2 regions of the Cytobacillus oceanisediminis genome follow, and region 1 is predicted to be linked to the other one. Evidence: a T-box and tRNA genes for the amino acid it is inferred to sense, from the RefSeq annotation. Region 1 holds a T-box; the other holds one or more tRNA genes.
What was found. A T-box is a leader RNA that pairs with one kind of tRNA and senses whether it is charged. The one in region 1 lies ahead of leuS (leucine--tRNA ligase), so its partner is inferred to be a tRNA-Leu.
Positions count from the first base shown of each region.

Region 2: it has a tRNA-Leu gene. The T-box ahead of leuS (leucine--tRNA ligase) is inferred to sense a tRNA for this amino acid. The anticodon was not compared.

Region 1 covers NZ_CP065511.1:4,707,226-4,717,124, forward strand. Annotated here, with positions in the region: gene IRB79_RS23570 (pseudouridine synthase) at 1-324, opposite strand, end outside; gene IRB79_RS23575 (putative polysaccharide biosynthesis protein) at 417-2,030, opposite strand; gene IRB79_RS23580 (BaiN/RdsA family NAD(P)/FAD-dependent oxidoreductase) at 2,261-3,529, shown strand; gene IRB79_RS23585 (sporulation protein Cse60) at 3,559-3,741, opposite strand; gene IRB79_RS23590 (rhodanese-like domain-containing protein) at 3,849-4,154, opposite strand; gene leuS (leucine--tRNA ligase) at 4,320-6,737, opposite strand; T-box leader at 6,942-7,165, opposite strand; gene IRB79_RS23600 (3-hydroxybutyrate dehydrogenase) at 7,277-8,053, opposite strand; gene IRB79_RS23605 (GntP family permease) at 8,111-9,430, opposite strand; gene IRB79_RS23610 (sigma-54 interaction domain-containing protein) at 9,761-9,899, opposite strand, start outside.
Region 2 covers NZ_CP065511.1:509,442-519,340, reverse strand. Annotated here, with positions in the region: rRNA gene IRB79_RS02745 (23S ribosomal RNA) at 1-888, opposite strand, end outside; rRNA gene IRB79_RS02740 (16S ribosomal RNA) at 1,095-2,605, opposite strand; rRNA gene rrf (5S ribosomal RNA) at 2,870-2,986, opposite strand; rRNA gene IRB79_RS02730 (23S ribosomal RNA) at 3,067-5,988, opposite strand; rRNA gene IRB79_RS02725 (16S ribosomal RNA) at 6,195-7,722, opposite strand; tRNA gene IRB79_RS02720 (tRNA-Gly) at 7,821-7,894, opposite strand; tRNA gene IRB79_RS02715 (tRNA-Pro) at 7,918-7,994, opposite strand; tRNA gene IRB79_RS02710 (tRNA-Arg) at 8,000-8,076, opposite strand; tRNA gene IRB79_RS02705 (tRNA-Leu) at 8,136-8,221, opposite strand; tRNA gene IRB79_RS02700 (tRNA-Leu) at 8,281-8,365, opposite strand; tRNA gene IRB79_RS02695 (tRNA-Lys) at 8,381-8,456, opposite strand; tRNA gene IRB79_RS02690 (tRNA-Gln) at 8,601-8,675, opposite strand; tRNA gene IRB79_RS02685 (tRNA-Asp) at 8,684-8,759, opposite strand; tRNA gene IRB79_RS02680 (tRNA-Glu) at 8,791-8,862, opposite strand; tRNA gene IRB79_RS02675 (tRNA-Ser) at 8,878-8,968, opposite strand; tRNA gene IRB79_RS02670 (tRNA-Asn) at 8,974-9,048, opposite strand; gene IRB79_RS02665 (SprT family protein) at 9,213-9,674, opposite strand; gene cmpA (cortex morphogenetic protein CmpA) at 9,811-9,899, shown strand, end outside.

The DNA.
Region 1 (9,899 bases):
CCCCTCTGTATCCTTATCGAGACGCCCTACTGGAAAAGGAGAAAAAACAAGGTCTTCCATTTCGAGCAGGTCCACCACAGTTTCAAATTGAGAGTCCTCTGTTGCGGAAATGACGCCTGGCGGTTTGTTCATCATCAAATAAATGAATTCCTTATATTCAACCTTTTCCCCATTAATGATGACAGCATCCTGTTCAGGATCGACCTGGTGCTTGGGATCCTTTACTTTTTCATCATTAACGGTTACAGCTCCATCCTTTAGTAGCTTTTTAACATCCTTACGGCTCCCGTAGCCCAGATTGGCCAGCATTTTGTCAATTCTCATGATTGCCCCTCCTCCAAAATAATTTTGAGTGAGCGAAAGGCTTTAACATACCTCCGCTTTAAAAAGGCCCCCATCACGGAGACCTTCTATTTTTATGCCTTCAATCTTAATTTCTTCAGCATGCTATCGACTCTTGATCCAAATAGGTGATAGATTAATTTTGTTCTGAAGCTTAAGTAGAAATAGACTCCCGCTCCTGCAGCTGCACAAATGGCAACAATAATCATCGCCTGCACATTTGTTTCCGGCGATAAAAAGATCGTAGTAACCCTGTACATAACACCTGCTGCGACCATCATTAATAAGGTAAAAATAATAATTAATAATCCTCTTCTGAACACTAAACTGTATTTATAGCCTGAAAAATACTTAATGACAAAAAGATTAATTAAAATTGCACACCCATACCCCAAAGCTGTGGCCAGGACAGCTCCCTTTGTCTCCATTACTTTTATTAAAGGGATATTCAAACTTAATTTGATTAATATCCCAACCAATAAGCTCAGAACAGTAAAACGCTGTTCGTTAATTCCCTGAAGGATTGCTGCTGTAACTGAATATATAGCAAACAATATTGCTACTGGAGCATATGCCCTCAACACTTCACTGCCCTGCAAGTCATACTCATAAAAAAGAGTATAAATTGGTTCAGATAATATTGCCAATCCAATAGCAGCCGGTAAAGTTAAAAACATAAGCACTTGAAATGTCTGATTTAATTGTTTGTTCAGACTCAATTGATCATCTTCTATAAATGCCTTTGTGATGCTTGGTACAAGTGTTAGTGAAAAAGCTGTCGCCAAAGAAACGGGAATGATGACTAATTTATGGGTTTGATAATTTAAAATAGAAAGAGCCTCTTCAGACAAATTTCTAGGGATCCCTATAGAAACCATCGCTCTATTAAAGGTCAACAAATCAACGAATTGGAATACAGGATTGGCTATACCCACTAAAATAAACGGAATAGAGTAAATTAAAATTTCTTTATACATCTCTTTTAGCGAGATGTTTATCGTGCCTTTATCCTGTAAAAGAAGCTCATCAAGGTAGGGCTTTCTCTTGTACCAATACCAGAATAAAACAGCAAGGCTTCCCAATCCACCAACAAATGCTGCAAAAGTAGCCACACTGACGGCTGTTACCATACTGCCCTTTAAAACATTTAATACAATGAAAGCACCAGCAAGCAGAAACACAATACGAACAATCTGCTCTACCACCTGGGAAACAGCGGATGGCCCCATAGACTGATGTCCCTGGAAAAAACCGCGAATTAGACTCATAAAAGGGATAATAATCAGCGCAAAACTGACAGCACGAATAACCGTTACTATTTCAGCTGATCCTGGTCCTCCATCATCCCGAATCGTCTCTGCAAGGATAGGAGCAGAAAAAAATAGGACAAGAAAGGCGATGAATCCGCTAATCAGCATAATAATTAAACCTGATTTAAACAGCTTCCTGCCAACAGCATACTCTTCCAAAGCATTATATTTAGATATAAATTTAGAAACTGCAAGCGGTACGCCTGCTGTTGCAATGCTAATGAAAATGGTATAAGGCACGTAAGAGTATTGGTAAAGGAGTGTTCCTTCCTTCCCAACAATAGAATAAAAAGGAATAACATAGAACAACCCGAGAAACTTTGAAATAAAGGTTCCCAGCGTTAATATAAAAGTACCTCTTAAAAGCTTAGATGACATATAATCCCTTCCTTAAAAACTGCTGCATGCAAACTATAACAGTATATGAATGCCCAAGCTAAGTTCGTCATTTTTCTATCTTTTTAGACACACTAGTTGTAGTGTACTCTTCTTGCTGAAGAAATTCCACTTGCAATACCGTATAATGGGGCATTATTTTTAGAAATAGGATATTTGATTTATAATAGAGCTATTGCTTTTTTAGCGAATCAAGATAAGTTGGTGAAAACATGAAATATGATGTAATAGTTATAGGCGGTGGTCCTTCGGGATTGATGGCAGCAATCGGTGCAGCGGAACAGAAGGCAAAAGTCCTGCTGATTGACAAAGGAAACAAGCTTGGAAGGAAACTTGCCATTTCCGGAGGAGGCCGGTGCAATGTCACAAACAGGCTTCCAGTGGAAGAAATCATTAAGCATATTCCCGGCAATGGCCGGTTTTTGTACAGCGCATTCTCCATTTTCAGCAATGAAGATATTATCCGCTTCTTTGAGAATTTAGGAATTAAGCTGAAAGAGGAAGATCACGGGCGGATGTTTCCTGTTACCGACAAAGCACAATCTGTTGTTGATGCCTTGATTTCAAGGCTGAAAGAGCTGAAAGTCGATATCAAAACGAACAGCCCTATACAGGATGTTCACTATGAAAATGGCAGGGTGAAATCGATAGAATTAAAAACAGGCGATGTATATGAAGCAGACTCAGTTGTGATAGCCGTCGGAGGAAAATCAGTCCCTCATACCGGCTCAACCGGTGATGGCTATGCATGGGCGGAAAAAGCAGGCCATACGATTACAGAGCTTTTCCCAACCGAGGTTCCGCTGACATCTTCTGAGAATTTTATTAAAGAAAAAATGCTGCAGGGATTGTCGCTCCGGAGTGTGGCGCTTAGTGTTTTAAATCCTAAAGGAAAAGCGCTCATAGCCCATCGGATGGATATGATTTTTACCCATTTTGGCATTAGCGGCCCGGCCGTTTTGCGCTGCAGCCAATATGCTGTGAAAGCGATGAAAAAGTGGAATTTAAAAGAAGTGGTCATGAATTTGGACGCTATCCCGGATACAAAGGAAGAGCCTCTTTTTCAGGAAGTGTCCAAAAAGATTAAAGAAGATCCAAAGAAAAGTATTAAAAATCTCTTAAAAGGGATGCTTCCCGAAAGATATCTTTTGTTTCTTCTTGAGCAGAACGGAATTGATCCGTCCTCACAGGGAGCTGCGATTTCAAACGAAAAGATCAGAAGTTTTGTTAAAGCCTGCAAATCTTTTCAATTTAAAGTAAATGGGACGCTGCCTCTCGATAAAGCCTTTGTTACCGGCGGAGGGGTCTCCGTCAAAGAAATTGAACCGCAAACAATGGCTTCAAAATTGATGGAAGGACTTTTCTTCTGCGGAGAAATCCTGGACATCCACGGCTACACAGGCGGGTATAATATCACATCCGCACTTGTAACAGGCAGGTTAGCCGGATTAAACGCAGCAGTTTCAGCTAGAATCGTATAATAAAGATAGAGCCTGATGCTCCTCAGACATCAGGCTCTATATATAACCATGGCAGAGAAACAATAAATTTGTTCGTCTTCATCCTCTTGCACTGCGGCAACATTATATTTTATATCCAGCAGCTTTTTTTCCTCAAGCTTCTCCAGAAAATGATTCATATCCTTTTCCAGGTCTTTTTCATGTTCATGATCAAATAACTTTACCTTAATCACAGGAAACTTCCTTTCATAGTTTTTTATCAGCCTGGCCAATTTTCTGAATTTTTAAAACCGAAACATAAAAAAAAAAAAAACGAAGCCTGCTGCGGCTCCGCTCTTCTTTATTTTGTTTCCCCCTGCCAGTTCAGCATGCCCCCGGTCATATTGCGGACTTTATATCCCTGGTCCTGCAAATAGTGGCATACGTTTCCGCTGCGATTGCCAGAACGGCAAATAATAATGTACTCCGTATCTTTATCAAATTTATCAAGATTCTCAGGTATCGTGCCCATACGGATATGTCTCGTCCCTGGAATCATACCGGATGCAACCTCTTCATCTTCCCTTACATCAACAAGCTCAAGCTTCTCCCCTGCTTCAAGCTTTTTTTGCAATTCTTCTGTTGTAATCTCTTCAATACGGTCCAATCCTAACACCCTTTCTGGAAAGCTTTTTAAATAGCACTTAACATTTAATATTGCTGCCACTCCTATAATACCCTATATGGCACGAAAAATATAAATGAGAAGTTTCTATAACACAAATACAAAAACCACCCCTGATCAAATAGAGGTGGTTTCATCTGATATAACTTAATTTGCAACGATATTTACAAGTTTACCTGGCACCGCGATGACTTTACGGACGGTTTTTCCGTCAATTTGTTCTTTTACTTTGTCATCGCCCATTGCGATTTGCTCCAATAGGTCTTTTTTGGCATCAGCAGGAACCATAAGCTTTGCTTTAACTTTGCCGTTGATCTGGATAACGATTTCGACTTCATCATCTGTCATTTTGGCTTCATCATATGCAGGCCAAGCTTCATAAGCAATGGATTCACCATGGCCTAATTTTGACCAAAGCTCTTCGGACATGTGAGGAGCAATTGGTGAAAGCATTTTTACAAAGCCTTCTGCAAAGATCTTTGGAAGCACATCTGCTTTATATGCTTCATTGATGAATACCATCATTTGAGAAATAGCTGTGTTGAAACGCAGCCCTTCGTAGTCTTCAGTTACTTTTTTCACCGTTTGGTGGTAAACCTTTTCAAGGCTGCTGCCTTCTTCAATGTCCTGAATTCTCGGGCTTAATTCACCAGTCTCTTCCACAAACAAACGCCAGATGCGGTCAAGGAATCTTCTTGAACCATCCAATCCATTTGTAGACCATGCGATGGAAGCTTCAAGCGGACCCATGAACATTTCGTATAGACGAAGAGTATCTGCACCGTGGCTTGCTACAATTTCATCCGGATTAACGACATTGCCTTTTGATTTACTCATTTTCTCATTATTTTCCCCAAGAATCATACCTTGGTTAAATAGCTTTTGGAACGGTTCCTTCGTATGGACAACTCCCACATCGTAAAGGACCTTGTGCCAGAAGCGGGCATATAGAAGGTGAAGAACCGCATGTTCGGCTCCTCCGATATAAATATCAACCGGAAGCCATTCTTTTAATTTCTCAGGATCTGCAAGAGCTTCACTGTTTTTCGGATCAATATAGCGAAGATAGTACCAGCAGCTGCCTGCCCATTGCGGCATTGTGTTCGTTTCCCTGCGGCCTTTTTTGCCTGTTTCAGGATCCACGACATTAACCCACTCATCGATGTTTGCTAATGGTGACTCTCCAGTGCCGGATGGTTTGATTTCCGTTGTTTTCGGAAGCACTAATGGCAGCTGATCTTCCGGAACGGCAGTCATTGTGCCATCTTCCCAGTGGATCACTGGAATCGGCTCGCCCCAATATCGCTGGCGGCTGAATAGCCAGTCACGAAGACGATAAGTAACCTTCTTAGTGCCAATGCCTTTCTCTTCAAGCCATGCGATCATTTTCTCAATCGCATCCTCTTTGTTTAATCCATCAAGGAAGCCTGAGTTCACATGCTCGCCATCGCCAATGTATGCTTCTTTTTCAACATCTCCGCCGGCAACAACTTCTATAATAGGAAGATCAAATTGCTTGGCGAACTCATAGTCGCGCTCGTCATGAGCTGGAACCGCCATGATGGCCCCAGTTCCATAGCTGACTAAAACATAATCTGCAATCCAGATTGGCATTTTTTCGCCAGTGACCGGGTTAATCGCATACGCACCAGTGAAGACACCTGTTTTCTCTTTAGCAAGATCTGTCCGCTCTAGGTCGCTCTTGCTCTTTACTTTGTCAATGTAAGCCTGAACTGCCTCGCGCTGCCCTTCTGCTGTGATTTTATCAACAAGCGCGTGTTCTGGAGCAAGAACAGCATATGTTGCACCATATAATGTGTCAGGTCGTGTTGTGAAAACAGTGAACGTGCCATCATGGCCTTCAATATTGAATGTTACTTCTGCTCCTTCAGAACGGCCGATCCAGTTTCGCTGCATATCCTTAAGGCTCTCTGGCCAATCCAATAAATCAAGATCTTCAAGCAGGCGATCCGCATAAGCTGTAATTTTAAGCATCCACTGTCTCATTGGACGGCGTTCTACCGGATGGCCTCCGCGTTCACTTTTTCCGTCAATGACCTCTTCATTTGCAAGCACTGTTCCAAGTGCGGGACACCAGTTAACAGCTACTTCATCGATATATGCAAGTCCTTTTTCATAAAGCTTTAAGAATATCCACTGAGTCCATTTATAGTATTCAGGGTCTGTTGTGTTTACTTCACGATCCCAGTCATATGAAAAGCCTAACGCCTTAATCTGGCGGCGGAAGGTGTTGATATTCTGTTCTGTGAATTCTGCAGGATCGTTTCCTGTATCAAGGGCATATTGCTCGGCAGGCAACCCAAATGCATCCCAGCCCATTGGGTGAAGGACATTATAGCCCTGCATGCGCTTCATGCGGGAAAGGATGTCTGTTGCCGTATATCCTTCCGGGTGCCCGACATGAAGTCCTGCGCCTGAAGGGTAAGGGAACATATCAAGCGCATAAAATTTGCGTTTGCCTTTATCTTCAGTTGTTTTGAAAGTTTTATTTTCTTCCCAGTAGCCTTGCCACTTTTTTTCAATCTCCTGATGATTGAAACTCATTTTTGTTTCCTCCTAATATCAGAAAGCGCAGGGCGCCCGCTCATCGGCGACAAGCATAAGACGAGCCGGCGGAAAGGTTGTTCTTTAACCTTTTTGACGGATTGGCTTAGCCGAGAGCCGATGGCGCACGGAGCTAGACTACTTTCTGACTTCAAAAATTTGTACTTCATTTTTTTAATACAATAAAAAAACCTCTCATCCCAAAAAAGGGACGAGAGGATTATGTATAAATCTCCCGCGGTACCACCCACATTAGTGAACATGTCACTCGCTTCATTCATCCTTAACGCGGAAAACGGCAAGCATTACTGGTACTTCACACTTGCTGCTCAAAGGCGAGTTCATGATGTGCCCGGCTGACTTGCACCTTCCGTCAACTCTCTAAAACGGGCTGCTGCACCACTACTGCTCCTTATCTAAGCATTTTAGTATAAGAATATGACTATTGTAATAAATTTCCCGCCAGGATGCAAGTAGGCTTATCCTGACAGGAATTTAATATCTAGAATATGCAATGCTTTTCGAAAATGTGCCTGTATTTACTGAACAGTATATCCTCCATCAATAACTGCCGCCTGGCCTGTAATTCCTTTAGCTCCTTCACCAGCCAAAAAAATCGCATAATCTGCAATCTCTTCCACCGTCAGCAGCCTCTTCTGCGGCACTAAAGGATAAATGACTTCTTCCAGCGCTTTTTCAATAGGTACATTTCTTGTTTTAGCAAGGTCATTCAGCTGATTTCTTACGAGTGGTGTATCTACATAGCCCGGGCAAATGGCATTAACCGTAATGCCATCTTCAGCAGCCTCCAATGCTGCGACTTTAGTAAGGCCTATAACGCCATGCTTAGCACTGTTATAAGCTGCTTTACCTGCGAATCCAACAAGACCGTTAATGGATGCCATGTTCAGGATACGGCCGGATTTTTGTTGTTTCATAACGGGCATGACATGTTTAATGGCCATGAATGGTGCAGTCAGCATCACCTTGATCAGAAACTCGAATTTCTCAGTAGGAAAGTCTTCAATAAAGGAAACATGCTGCAGCCCTGCATTGTTAATGAGCACATCCAAAGCACCGAATTGGCTGACGGTTTCATTGATGGCCGCTTGTATATCAGACTCTGAGGTCACATCACATTTTAGCCCAAGCGCTTCAAAACCTTCATCCTGCAAATTTTCTGCAGCTTTTTTCACGGCATCTTCCTGAATATCTGTCAGAACAATTTTCGAGCCGTGTTCAGCAAATCTCTTGCCAATTTCATAGCCAATTCCCTGAGCTGCACCGGTTATAAAAACTACTTTATTTTGTACCATGAATAAGCTCCTTTCAAAAACAAAGCCGGGGCTCTATTTTATGAGCCCCTGCCGAAATTAGATTCCTAGTCCGAGTGAGAACAAGATAATAGCAATTGCAACTCCAATTAGCGGAACAATTACTGTAACAGCAGCCACAGCGCCATATGCAGCCTGGTGGGTTTCACCGCAGATAGCCCGTACCGTGGTAACGACATAGCCATTATGCGGCAAAGAGTCAAGGGCACCAGATGATATGGCAACTGTTCTGTGAAGGGCTTCCGCATTGACGCCCATGTCCATATAATGCGGGGCCAGAATCGGCAATGCGATCGCCTGACCGCCAGAAGCTGAACCGGTCATGCCGGCAATAACACTTACTGCAATGGCACCGCCAATCAGCGGGCTTCCAGGAATACTTGTCATCCAATCTACTGCTGTGGCAAATGCCGGCACTGCCTTTGCAACACCGCCAAACCCTACAACAGCAGCCGTATTCCCTATCGCAATCAATGCACCTAATGTTCCATCAGACACAGCATTCCAGAAATTTGTGAAATACTTTCTGTTCAATAGATATGTGGCAATAACTCCGCCCAGTAATGCAAGAATAAGTGCAGATTGTGCAAGAGAGTCATGGAATACGAATGAGATAATTAAAACGACAGCCAATGGAAGAACCCCCATAATAGGGTGCGGTAATTCTTTATTTTCAGTCACAGGATCCTGCTTGCGGGATTCAAAGGTTTCTCCTTTGTTTACAGCCTTTGTGATCATGCGCTTCAGCCACCAGTAGCCAAAAATCATCATGAACACAGCGACAATTAAGCTGACTTCCCAGCCTGCATATGGAGTCGTTCCAAGAAATTCAATCGGAATCCAGTTTTGAATTTCAGGTGAACCCGCAGAAGTCATCGTAAAAGTTACAGATCCAAAGGCAAGTGCTGCAGGGATGAACCTTCTTGGCAGATTTGCCTGTTTAAATAAACTTAATGCCATTGGATATACAGAGAAAGCAACAACGAATAGACTGACACCGCCATAAGTTAAAATGGCACAGGAAGCGACAATGGCAAGAACGGCATATTTCATTCCTAACTTATCCACTACCATTTTGGATACACTGTCGGCCGCACCGCTGTCTTCCATTACCTTCCCAAAAATTGCACCCAATAGAAACATTAGGTACCATGATGTAACAAACCCTGAAAAGCCGGACATATAGTTCCCGACCAAATTTGCCTCTCCTTCACCTGCCAGCTGCGGAAACAATGGCATGCCGCTAAAAAGAGCTACAAACAAGGCAGATAACGGCCCGACAACCAGCAGGTTCATTCCCCGCATAGTCAGGTAAATCAGCAGGGCGAGCCCGCCTATTAATCCAATCATACTTAGCATTTCATTTCCCCCTTTGTTTTAAAAATAAGAAAAAAACTTGTAATCCCCCTTCTTTGAAAACGTTTGCAAAAATAACAGAAAAATAACTTGCTGAGAAATTATAATGCAAGAGGCGTGCCAACATGAAATGCTTGTATGTAAAGGGAATGGTGAACAATAAATGAATCATTTTTCCAGAATTCTGGAATGCATAGGGAACAAGTCCACTGATACAATAGACTAGTTTTCTGATAATTCCGTCTAAGAGTAGGACTGAGTGTACATAAAATTACAAGAATGAAAACAGTCCAGAATCCTGGAACGTATTCCGGATTTCTGGACTGTTTATATTTATTCAATTCCATATTTCTTTAGTTTTTCATACATAGAAGATTTACTGATTCCTAGAGCCTTTGCAGCTTCTATTCGGTCATGGTTATATTTACTCAAGCTTTGTGTCAGTATACGCTTTTCTGTTTCTTCCAGAATA
Region 2 (9,899 bases), 1.1 Mb from region 1:
TACTACATGAGGCTAGCCTAAAGCTATTTCGGAGAGAACCAGCTATCTCCAAGTTCGATTGGAATTTCTCCGCTACCCACACCTCATCCCCGCACTTTTCAACGTGCGTGGGTTCGGGCCTCCATCCAGTGTTACCTGGACTTCACCCTGGACATGGGTAGATCACCTGGTTTCGGGTCTACGACCACATACTCATTCGCCCTATTCAGACTCGCTTTCGCTGCGGCTCCGTCTCTTCAACTTAACCTCGCATGTAATCGTAACTCGCCGGTTCATTCTACAAAGGCACGCTATCACCCATTAACGGGCTCTAACTACTTGTAGGCACACGGTTTCAGGATCTCTTTCACTCCCTTCCGGGTGCTTTTCACCTTTCCCTCACGGTACTGGTTCACTATCGGTCACTAGGGAGTATTTAGCCTTGGGAGATGGTCCTCCCTGCTTCCGACAGGATTTCTCGTGTCCCGCCGTACTCAGGATCCACTCTGGAGGAACGAAGTTTCAACTACAGGGCTTTTACCTTCTCTGGCCGGCCTTTCCAGACCTGTTCATTTACCTCGTTCCTTTGTAACTCCGTGTAGAGTGTCCTACAACCCCAGGAGGCAAGCCTCCTGGTTTGGGCTAATCCCGTTTCGCTCATGCTACTCAGGGAATCGCGTTTGCTTTCTCTTCCTCCGGGTACTTAGATGTTTCAGTTCCCCGGGTCTGCCTTCAATACCCTATGTATTCAGGTAAAGATCCTATCCCATTACGGATAGGGGGTTTCCCCATTCGGAAATCTCCGGATCAAAGCTTACTTACAGCTCCCCGAAGCATATCGGTGTTAGTACCGTCCTTCATCGGCTCCTAGTGCCAAGGCATTCACCGTGCGCCCTTTCTAACTTAACCGTATTTGACGGGTTCATCGAAGATGAACAGCATCAAGGTTTTTTAACTCTATTTAACATAGAGAGAATTCACTAAAATGGCGATTACTCGGTTATTGCTTCTTCATTAACATTATCTAGTTTTCAAAGAACGAATCTTTCATTGAGAGATTGAACTCTCAAAACTGAACGAACAAAACGCGTCACGTTTCATGTAAATATCCTTAGAAAGGAGGTGATCCATGCACCTTCCGATACGGCTACCTTGTTACGACTTCACCCCAATCATCTGTCCCACCTTAGGCGGCTGGCTCCAAATGGTTACCCCACCGACTTCGGGTGTTACAAACTCTCGTGGTGTGACGGGCGGTGTGTACAAGGCCCGGGAACGTATTCACCGCGGCATGCTGATCCGCGATTACTAGCGATTCCGGCTTCATGCAGGCGAGTTGCAGCCTGCAATCCGAACTGAGAATGGTTTTATGGGATTCGCTTAACCTCGCGGTCTCGCAGCCCTTTGTACCATCCATTGTAGCACGTGTAGCCCAGGTCATAAGGGGCATGATGATTTGACGTCATCCCCACCTTCCTCCGGTTTGTCACCGGCAGTCACCTTAGAGTGCCCAACTGAATGCTGGCAACTAAGATCAAGGGTTGCGCTCGTTGCGGGACTTAACCCAACATCTCACGACACGAGCTGACGACAACCATGCACCACCTGTCATCCTGTCCCCGAACGCCCTATCTCTAGGGTTGTCAGGAGATGTCAAGACCTGGTAAGGTTCTTCGCGTTGCTTCGAATTAAACCACATGCTCCACCGCTTGTGCGGGCCCCCGTCAATTCCTTTGAGTTTCAGCCTTGCGGCCGTACTCCCCAGGCGGAGTGCTTAATGCGTTTGCTGCAGCACTAAAGGGCGGAAACCCTCTAACACTTAGCACTCATCGTTTACGGCGTGGACTACCAGGGTATCTAATCCTGTTTGCTCCCCACGCTTTCGCGCCTCAGCGTCAGTTACAGACCAAAGAGTCGCCTTCGCCACTGGTGTTCCTCCACATCTCTACGCATTTCACCGCTACACGTGGAATTCCACTCTTCTCTTCTGCACTCAAGTTCCCCAGTTTCCAATGACCCTCCCCGGTTGAGCCGGGGCACATCAGACTTAAGGAACGCCTGCGCGCGCTTTACGCCCAATAATTCCGGACAACGCTTGCCACCTACGTATTACCGCGGCTGCTGGCACGTAGTTAGCCGTGGCTTTCTGGTTAGGTACCGTCAAGGTACCGGCAGTTACTCCGGTACTTGTTCTTCCCTAACAACAGAGTTTTACGATCCGAAAACCTTCATCACTCACGCGGCGTTGCTCCGTCAGACTTTCGTCCATTGCGGAAGATTCCCTACTGCTGCCTCCCGTAGGAGTCTGGGCCGTGTCTCAGTCCCAGTGTGGCCGATCACCCTCTCAGGTCGGCTACGCATCGTCGCCTTGGTGAGCCGTTACCTCACCAAAGCTAAGCCATCTGTAAGTGATAGCCGGAACCATCTTTCAGCTTTCCCTCATGTGAGGGAAAGAATTATCGGTATTAGCCCGGTTTCCCGGAGTTATCCCAGTCTTACAGGCAGGTTGCCCACGTGTTACTCACCCGTCCATGCTGACTTCAGGGCAAGCTCCTGAAGTCCGCTCGACTTGCATGTATTAGGCACGCCAGCGTTCGTCCTGAGCCAGGATCAAACTCTCCATATAAGAGTTGATTAAGCTCATAAGTTGTCTTTTCAAAAAAGACTAAAGATTAACGTTGACGTTTTTGTTCGTTCAGTTTTCAAAGATCAATCAAGCAACTATATTAGAATAACATCTTAGAAATAATTCGTCAACACTTTTTTTGAGTTTATTGAAGAAATTATTTGCTGTATATCTTTCTAATACTAAAATCATACTGGGATAGTAATGAAAATTATTCCAGTATATAAGGATTAAAAAAGACAAAGAGCGAGACTCTCTGTCTTCGCCCGGCAGCGTCCTACTCTCACAGGGGGACAGCCCCCAACTACCATCGGCGCTGAGAAGCTTAACTTCCGTGTTCGGTATGGGAACGGGTGTGACCTTCTCGCTATCGCCACCGGACTATTTGGTTTGAAGAAACTTCGTTCCCTCAAAACTAGATAATGCATGAAGAAGTGTTTGCCGAGTAATAACCATATAACTTGGTTAAGTCCTCGATCGATTAGTATCAGTCAGCTCCACATGTCGCCATGCTTCCACCTCTGACCTATCAACCTGATCATCTTTCAGGGATCTTACTAGCTTGACGCTATGGGAAATCTCATCTCGAGGGGGGCTTCATGCTTAGATGCTTTCAGCACTTATCCCTTCCGCACATAGCTACCCAGCGATGCCTTTGGCAAGACAACTGGTACACCAGCGGTGCGTCCATCCCGGTCCTCTCGTACTAAGGACAGCTCCTCTCAAATTTCCTGCGCCCACGACGGATAGGGACCGAACTGTCTCACGACGTTCTGAACCCAGCTCGCGTACCGCTTTAATGGGCGAACAGCCCAACCCTTGGGACCGACTACAGCCCCAGGATGCGATGAGCCGACATCGAGGTGCCAAACCTCCCCGTCGATGTGGACTCTTGGGGGAGATAAGCCTGTTATCCCCGGGGTAGCTTTTATCCGTTGAGCGATGGCCCTTCCATGCGGAACCACCGGATCACTAAGCCCGACTTTCGTCCCTGCTCGACTTGTAGGTCTCGCAGTCAAGCTCCCTTGTGCCTTTACACTCTGCGAATGATTTCCAACCATTCTGAGGGAACCTTTGGGCGCCTCCGTTACTTTTAGGAGGCGACCGCCCCAGTCAAACTGCCCACCTGACACTGTCTCCCGCCCCGATAAGGGCGCGGGTTAGAATTTCAATACAGCCAGGGTAGTATCCCACCGACGCCTCCACCGAAGCTGGCGCTCCGGCTTCTCAGGCTCCTACCTATCCTGTACAAGCTGTACCAAAATTCAATATCAGGCTACAGTAAAGCTCCACGGGTCTTTCCGTCCTGTCGCGGGTAACCTGCATCTTCACAGGTACTATAATTTCACCGAGTCTCTCGTTGAGACAGTGCCCAGATCGTTACGCCTTTCGTGCGGGTCGGAACTTACCCGACAAGGAATTTCGCTACCTTAGGACCGTTATAGTTACGGCCGCCGTTTACTGGGGCTTCGATTCAAAGCTTCGCTTGCGCTAACCTCTCCTCTTAACCTTCCAGCACCGGGCAGGCGTCAGCCCCTATACTTCGCCTTGCGGCTTCGCAGAGACCTGTGTTTTTGCTAAACAGTCGCCTGGGCCTATTCACTGCGGCTCATCAGGGCACCCTAATGAGCACCCCTTCTCCCGAAGTTACGGGGTCATTTTGCCGAGTTCCTTAACGAGAGTTCTCTCGCTCACCTTAGGATTCTCTCCTCGCCTACCTGTGTCGGTTTGCGGTACGGGCACCTTTTCCCTCGCTAGAGGCTTTTCTTGGCAGTGTGGAATCAGGAACTTCGGTACTAAATTTCCCTCGCCGTCACAGCTCAGCCTGTGTGGTAACGGGATTTGCCTCGTTACCGGCCTAACTGCTTGGACGCGCTAATCCAGCGCGCTTACCCTATCCTCCTGCGTCCCCCCATTGCTCAAACGGTAAAGAGGTGGTACAGGAATATCAACCTGTTGTCCATCGCCTACGCTTTTCAGCCTCGGCTTAGGTCCCGACTAACCCTGAGCGGACGAGCCTTCCTCAGGAAACCTTAGGCATTCGGTGGATGGGATTCTCACCCATCTTTCGCTACTCATACCGGCATTCTCACTTCTAAGCGCTCCACCAGTCCTTGCGGTCTGGCTTCAACGCCCTTAGAACGCTCTCCTACCACTGACATCGTAAGATGTCAATCCACAGCTTCGGTGATACGTTTAGCCCCGGTACATTTTCGGCGCGGAGTCACTCGACCAGTGAGCTATTACGCACTCTTTAAATGGTGGCTGCTTCTAAGCCAACATCCTGGTTGTCTAAGCAACTCCACATCCTTTTCCACTTAACGTATACTTTGGGACCTTAGCTGGTGGTCTGGGCTGTTTCCCTCTTGACTACGGATCTTATCACTCGCAGTCTGACTCCCATGGATAAGTCTTTGGCATTCGGAGTTTGTCTGAATTCGGTAACCCGATGGGGGCCCCTAGTCCAAACAGTGCTCTACCTCCAAGACTCTTACTACATGAGGCTAGCCCTAAAGCTATTTCGGAGAGAACCAGCTATCTCCAAGTTCGATTGGAATTTCTCCGCTACCCACACCTCATCCCCGCACTTTTCAACGTGCGTGGGTTCGGGCCTCCATCCAGTGTTACCTGGACTTCACCCTGGACATGGGTAGATCACCTGGTTTCGGGTCTACGACCACATACTCATTCGCCCTATTCAGACTCGCTTTCGCTGCGGCTCCGTCTCTTCAACTTAACCTCGCATGTAATCGTAACTCGCCGGTTCATTCTACAAAAGGCACGCTATCACCCATTAACGGGCTCTAACTACTTGTAGGCACACGGTTTCAGGATCTCTTTCACTCCCCTTCCGGGGTGCTTTTCACCTTTCCCTCACGGTACTGGTTCACTATCGGTCACTAGGGAGTATTTAGCCTTGGGAGATGGTCCTCCTGCTTCCGACGGGATTTCTCGTGTCCCGCCGTACTCAGGATCCACTCTGGAGGAACGAAGTTTCAACTACAGGGCTTTTACCTTCTCTGGCCGGCCTTTCCAGACCTGTTCATTTACCTCGTTCCTTTGTAACTCCGTGTAGAGTGTCTACAACCCCAGGAGGCAAGCCTCCTGGTTTGGGCTAATCCCGTTTCGCTCGCCGCTACTCAGGGAATCGCGTTTGCTTTCTCTTCCTCCGGGTACTTAGATGTTTCAGTTCCCCGGGTCTGCCTTCAATACCCTATGTATTCAGGTAAAGATCCTATCCCATTACGGATAGGGGGTTTCCCCATTCGGAAATCTCCGGATCAAAGCTTACTTACAGCTCCCCGAAGCATATCGGTGTTAGTACCGTCCTTCATCGGCTCCTAGTGCCAAGGCATTCACCGTGCGCCCTTTCTAACTTAACCGTATTTGACGGGTTCATCGAAGATGAACAGCATCAAGGTTTTTTAACTCTATTTAACATAGAGAGAATTCACTAAAATGGCGATTACTCGGTTATTGCTTCTTCATTAACATTATCTAGTTTTCAAAGAACGAATCTTTCATTGAGAGATTGAACTCTCAAAACTGAACGAACAAAACGCGTCACGTTTCATGTAAATATCCTTAGAAAGGAGGTGATCCAGCCGCACCTTCCGATACGGCTACCTTGTTACGACTTCACCCCAATCATCTGTCCCACCTTAGGCGGCTGGCTCCAAATGGTTACCCCACCGACTTCGGGTGTTACAAACTCTCGTGGTGTGACGGGCGGTGTGTACAAGGCCCGGGAACGTATTCACCGCGGCATGCTGATCCGCGATTACTAGCGATTCCGGCTTCATGCAGGCGAGTTGCAGCCTGCAATCCGAACTGAGAATGGTTTTATGGGATTCGCTTAACCTCGCGGTCTCGCTTTGTACCATCCATTGTAGCACGTGTGTAGCCCAGGTCATAAGGGGCATGATGATTTGACGTCATCCCCACCTTCCTCCGGTTTGTCACCGGCAGTCACCTTAGAGTGCCCAACTGAATGCTGGCAACTAAGATCAAGGGTTGCGCTCGTTGCGGGACTTAACCCAACATCTCACGACACGAGCTGACGACAACCATGCACCACCTGTCATCCTGTCCCCGAAGGAACGCCCTATCTCTAGGGTTGTCAGGAGATGTCAAGACCTGGTAAGGTTCTTCGCGTTGCTTCGAATTAAACCACATGCTCCACCGCTTGTGCGGGCCCCGTCAATTCCTTTGAGTTTCAGCCTTGCCGTACTCCCAGGCGGAGTGCTTAATGCGTTTGCGCACTAAAGGGCGGAAACCCTCTAACACTTAGCACTCATCGTTTACGGCGTGGACTACCAGGGTATCTAATCCTGTTTGCTCCCCACGCTTTCGCGCCTCAGCGTCAGTTACAGACCAAAGAGTCGCCTTCGCCACTGGTGTTCCTCCACATCTCTACGCATTTCACCGCTACACGTGGAATTCCACTCTTCTCTTCTGCACTCAAGTTCCCCAGTTTCCAATGACCCTCCCCGGTTGAGCCGGGGGCTTTCACATCAGACTTAAGGAACCGCCTGCGCGCGCTTTACGCCCAATAATTCCGGACAACGCTTGCCACCTACGTATTACCGCGGCTGCTGGCACGTAGTTAGCCGTGGCTTTCTGGTTAGGTACCGTCAAGGTACCGGCAGTTACTCCGGTACTTGTTCTTCCCTAACAACAGAGTTTTACGATCCGAAAACCTTCATCACTCACGCGGCGTTGCTCCGTCAGACTTTCGTCCATTGCGGAAGATTCCCTACTCCTGCCTCCCGTAGGAGTCTGGGCCGTGTCTCAGTCCCAGTGTGGCCGATCACCCTCTCAGGTCGGCTACGCATCGTCGCCTTGGTGAGCCGTTACCTCACCAACTAGCTAATGCGCGGGCCCATCTGTAAGTGATAGCCGAAACCATCTTTCAGCTTTCCCTCATGTGAGGAAAGAATTATCCGGTATTAGCCCCGGTTTCCCGGAGTTATCCCAGTCTTACAGGCAGGTTGCCCACGTGTTACTCACCCGTCCATGCTGACTTCAGGGAGCAAGCTCCCATCTGTCCGCTCGACTTGCATGTATTAGGCACGCCGCCAGCGTTCGTCCTGAGCCAGGATCAAACTCTCCATATAAGAGTTGATTAAGCTCATAAATTGTCTTTTCAAGAAAGACTAAAGAATTAACGTTGACGTTTCTGTTCGTTCAGTTTTCAAAGATCAATCAGTAAGTTTGGAGCGGGTGAAGGGAATCGAACCCTCATCATCAGCTTGGAAGGCTGAGGTTTTACCACTAAACTACACCCGCATATAAAATTATTGTTTCCCGAATGGTCGGGAAGACAGGATTCGAACCTGCGACCCCTTGGTCCCAAACCAAGTGCTCTACCAAGCTGAGCTACTCCCCGTAATATGGCGCGCCCGAGAGGAGTCGAACCCCTAACCTTTTGATCCGTAGTCAAACGCTCTATCCAATTGAGCTACGGGCGCATCTTTTAAAGCAACTCTTATATTATATCAACCTAAAATTCAAATGTCAACAACTTTTTTGGTGCGGCCGAGAGGACTTGAACCTCCACGGGGTTGCCCCCACTAGGCCCTCAACCTAGCGCGTCTGCCATTCCGCCACGACCGCTTAATGAAGCGACAAGTAACATCATACCAAAACGTAGCACTTATCTCAATGGTAATTAATGGTGCGGGTGAAGGGAGTCGAACCCCCACGCCTTGCGGCGCCAGATCCTAAGTCTGGTGCGTCTGCCAATTCCGCCACACCCGCAATATGAAATTAAAATGGTGAGCCATGAAGGACTCGAACCTTCGACCCTCTGATTAAAAGTCAGATGCTCTACCGACTGAGCTAATGGCTCATAATTTTATGAGACTTCCTAAAGCCTGCTATGTGCAGTCAGATGTTCCAAAGCTAAACGCTTTGTCACAGATTGCTATTCAGATGAAGAAATTCACTGATACTGCAATCTGCTCTACCGACTGAGCTATTGGCTCATCAAAAATGGCTGGGCTAGCAGGATTCGAACCTGCGAGTGACGGAGTCAAAGTCCGGTGCCTTACCGCTTGGCTATAGCCCAATAACAAATGGCGGTCCCGACGGGAATCGAACCCGCGATCTCCTGCGTGACAGGCAGGCATGTTAACCGCTACACCACGGGACCATCCACATAAAAACCGTCGGAAACAAAAAAGTGACCCGTACGGGATTCGAACCCGTGTTACCGCCGTGAAAGGGCGGTGTCTTAACCGCTTGACCAACGGGCCATTGTGAGAATTTTCTGGCGGAGAAGGAGGGATTTGAACCCTCGCGCCGCTTACGCGACCTACACCCTTAGCAGGGGCGCCTCTTCAGCCACTTGAGTACTTCCCCAAATATGGCTCCGCAGGCAGGATTCGAACCTGCGACCGTTCGGTTAACAGCCGAATGCTCTACCACTGAGCTACTGCGGAATAATAATGAACTTTATCGATAAAACAGTTAACATCTTATCGACTCTTCATATTATAAGGACGAAGGCTATAAAAGTCAAGCTTGTTTTTAGAAGAATTTATTAGCCGTTTATCCTGTTTTGTCCTGCGACAATTATTAAATATAAAGTGTACTTAATCTAATGTCAATTCTTTTTTAATACTAATTTCCCCTTGCATTTACCGCAAACATATTTCTTCGTATCAACCATTCTTTTTCTTTGATAAGTTTGACCGCATTCCTTACACATATAAACAAGAATCTTAGCAGATCTATTTGTTTTTGGACGATCAGGCAATGCCGAACAAAATCGAGGTGCTCCCACTTTTTTCATTAGCATTCTGAAATCCTGATCACGATGCTTATATCCTTTTCCTTCTAAATGCAAATGGTAATGACATAGCTCGTGCTTAATAATTCCCTCTAATTCTCCGGCCCCAAGCTGCTCATAATACTTTTTGTTTATTTCAACATGATGTGAATTCAGCATATATCTTCCGCCAGTCGACCTGAGGCGTGAATTAAAATAAACCTGATGGCGAAAGGGCTTGCCGAAGCTTTCTAAGGATATCTTTTCAACAAGTGTCTGAAGCTCCTGGTCATTCATAACAATGTTTTTCCTCTCTTATCGTAAACATGACAACCTATTATAGCATACATTATATATACCTATTATAGCTCTGAACTCGCTTTGCTGCCCGAGGGAGCGATCATCAGATTCCAATACACGGGAGGTAAATCATATGCCTGTATGGTTTCAAAATCAAATCCAGCGTGCTTTTTATGAAAAGGACCGCTATCAGATCAAACTGCTGAATCAGTGCTGGTTTTT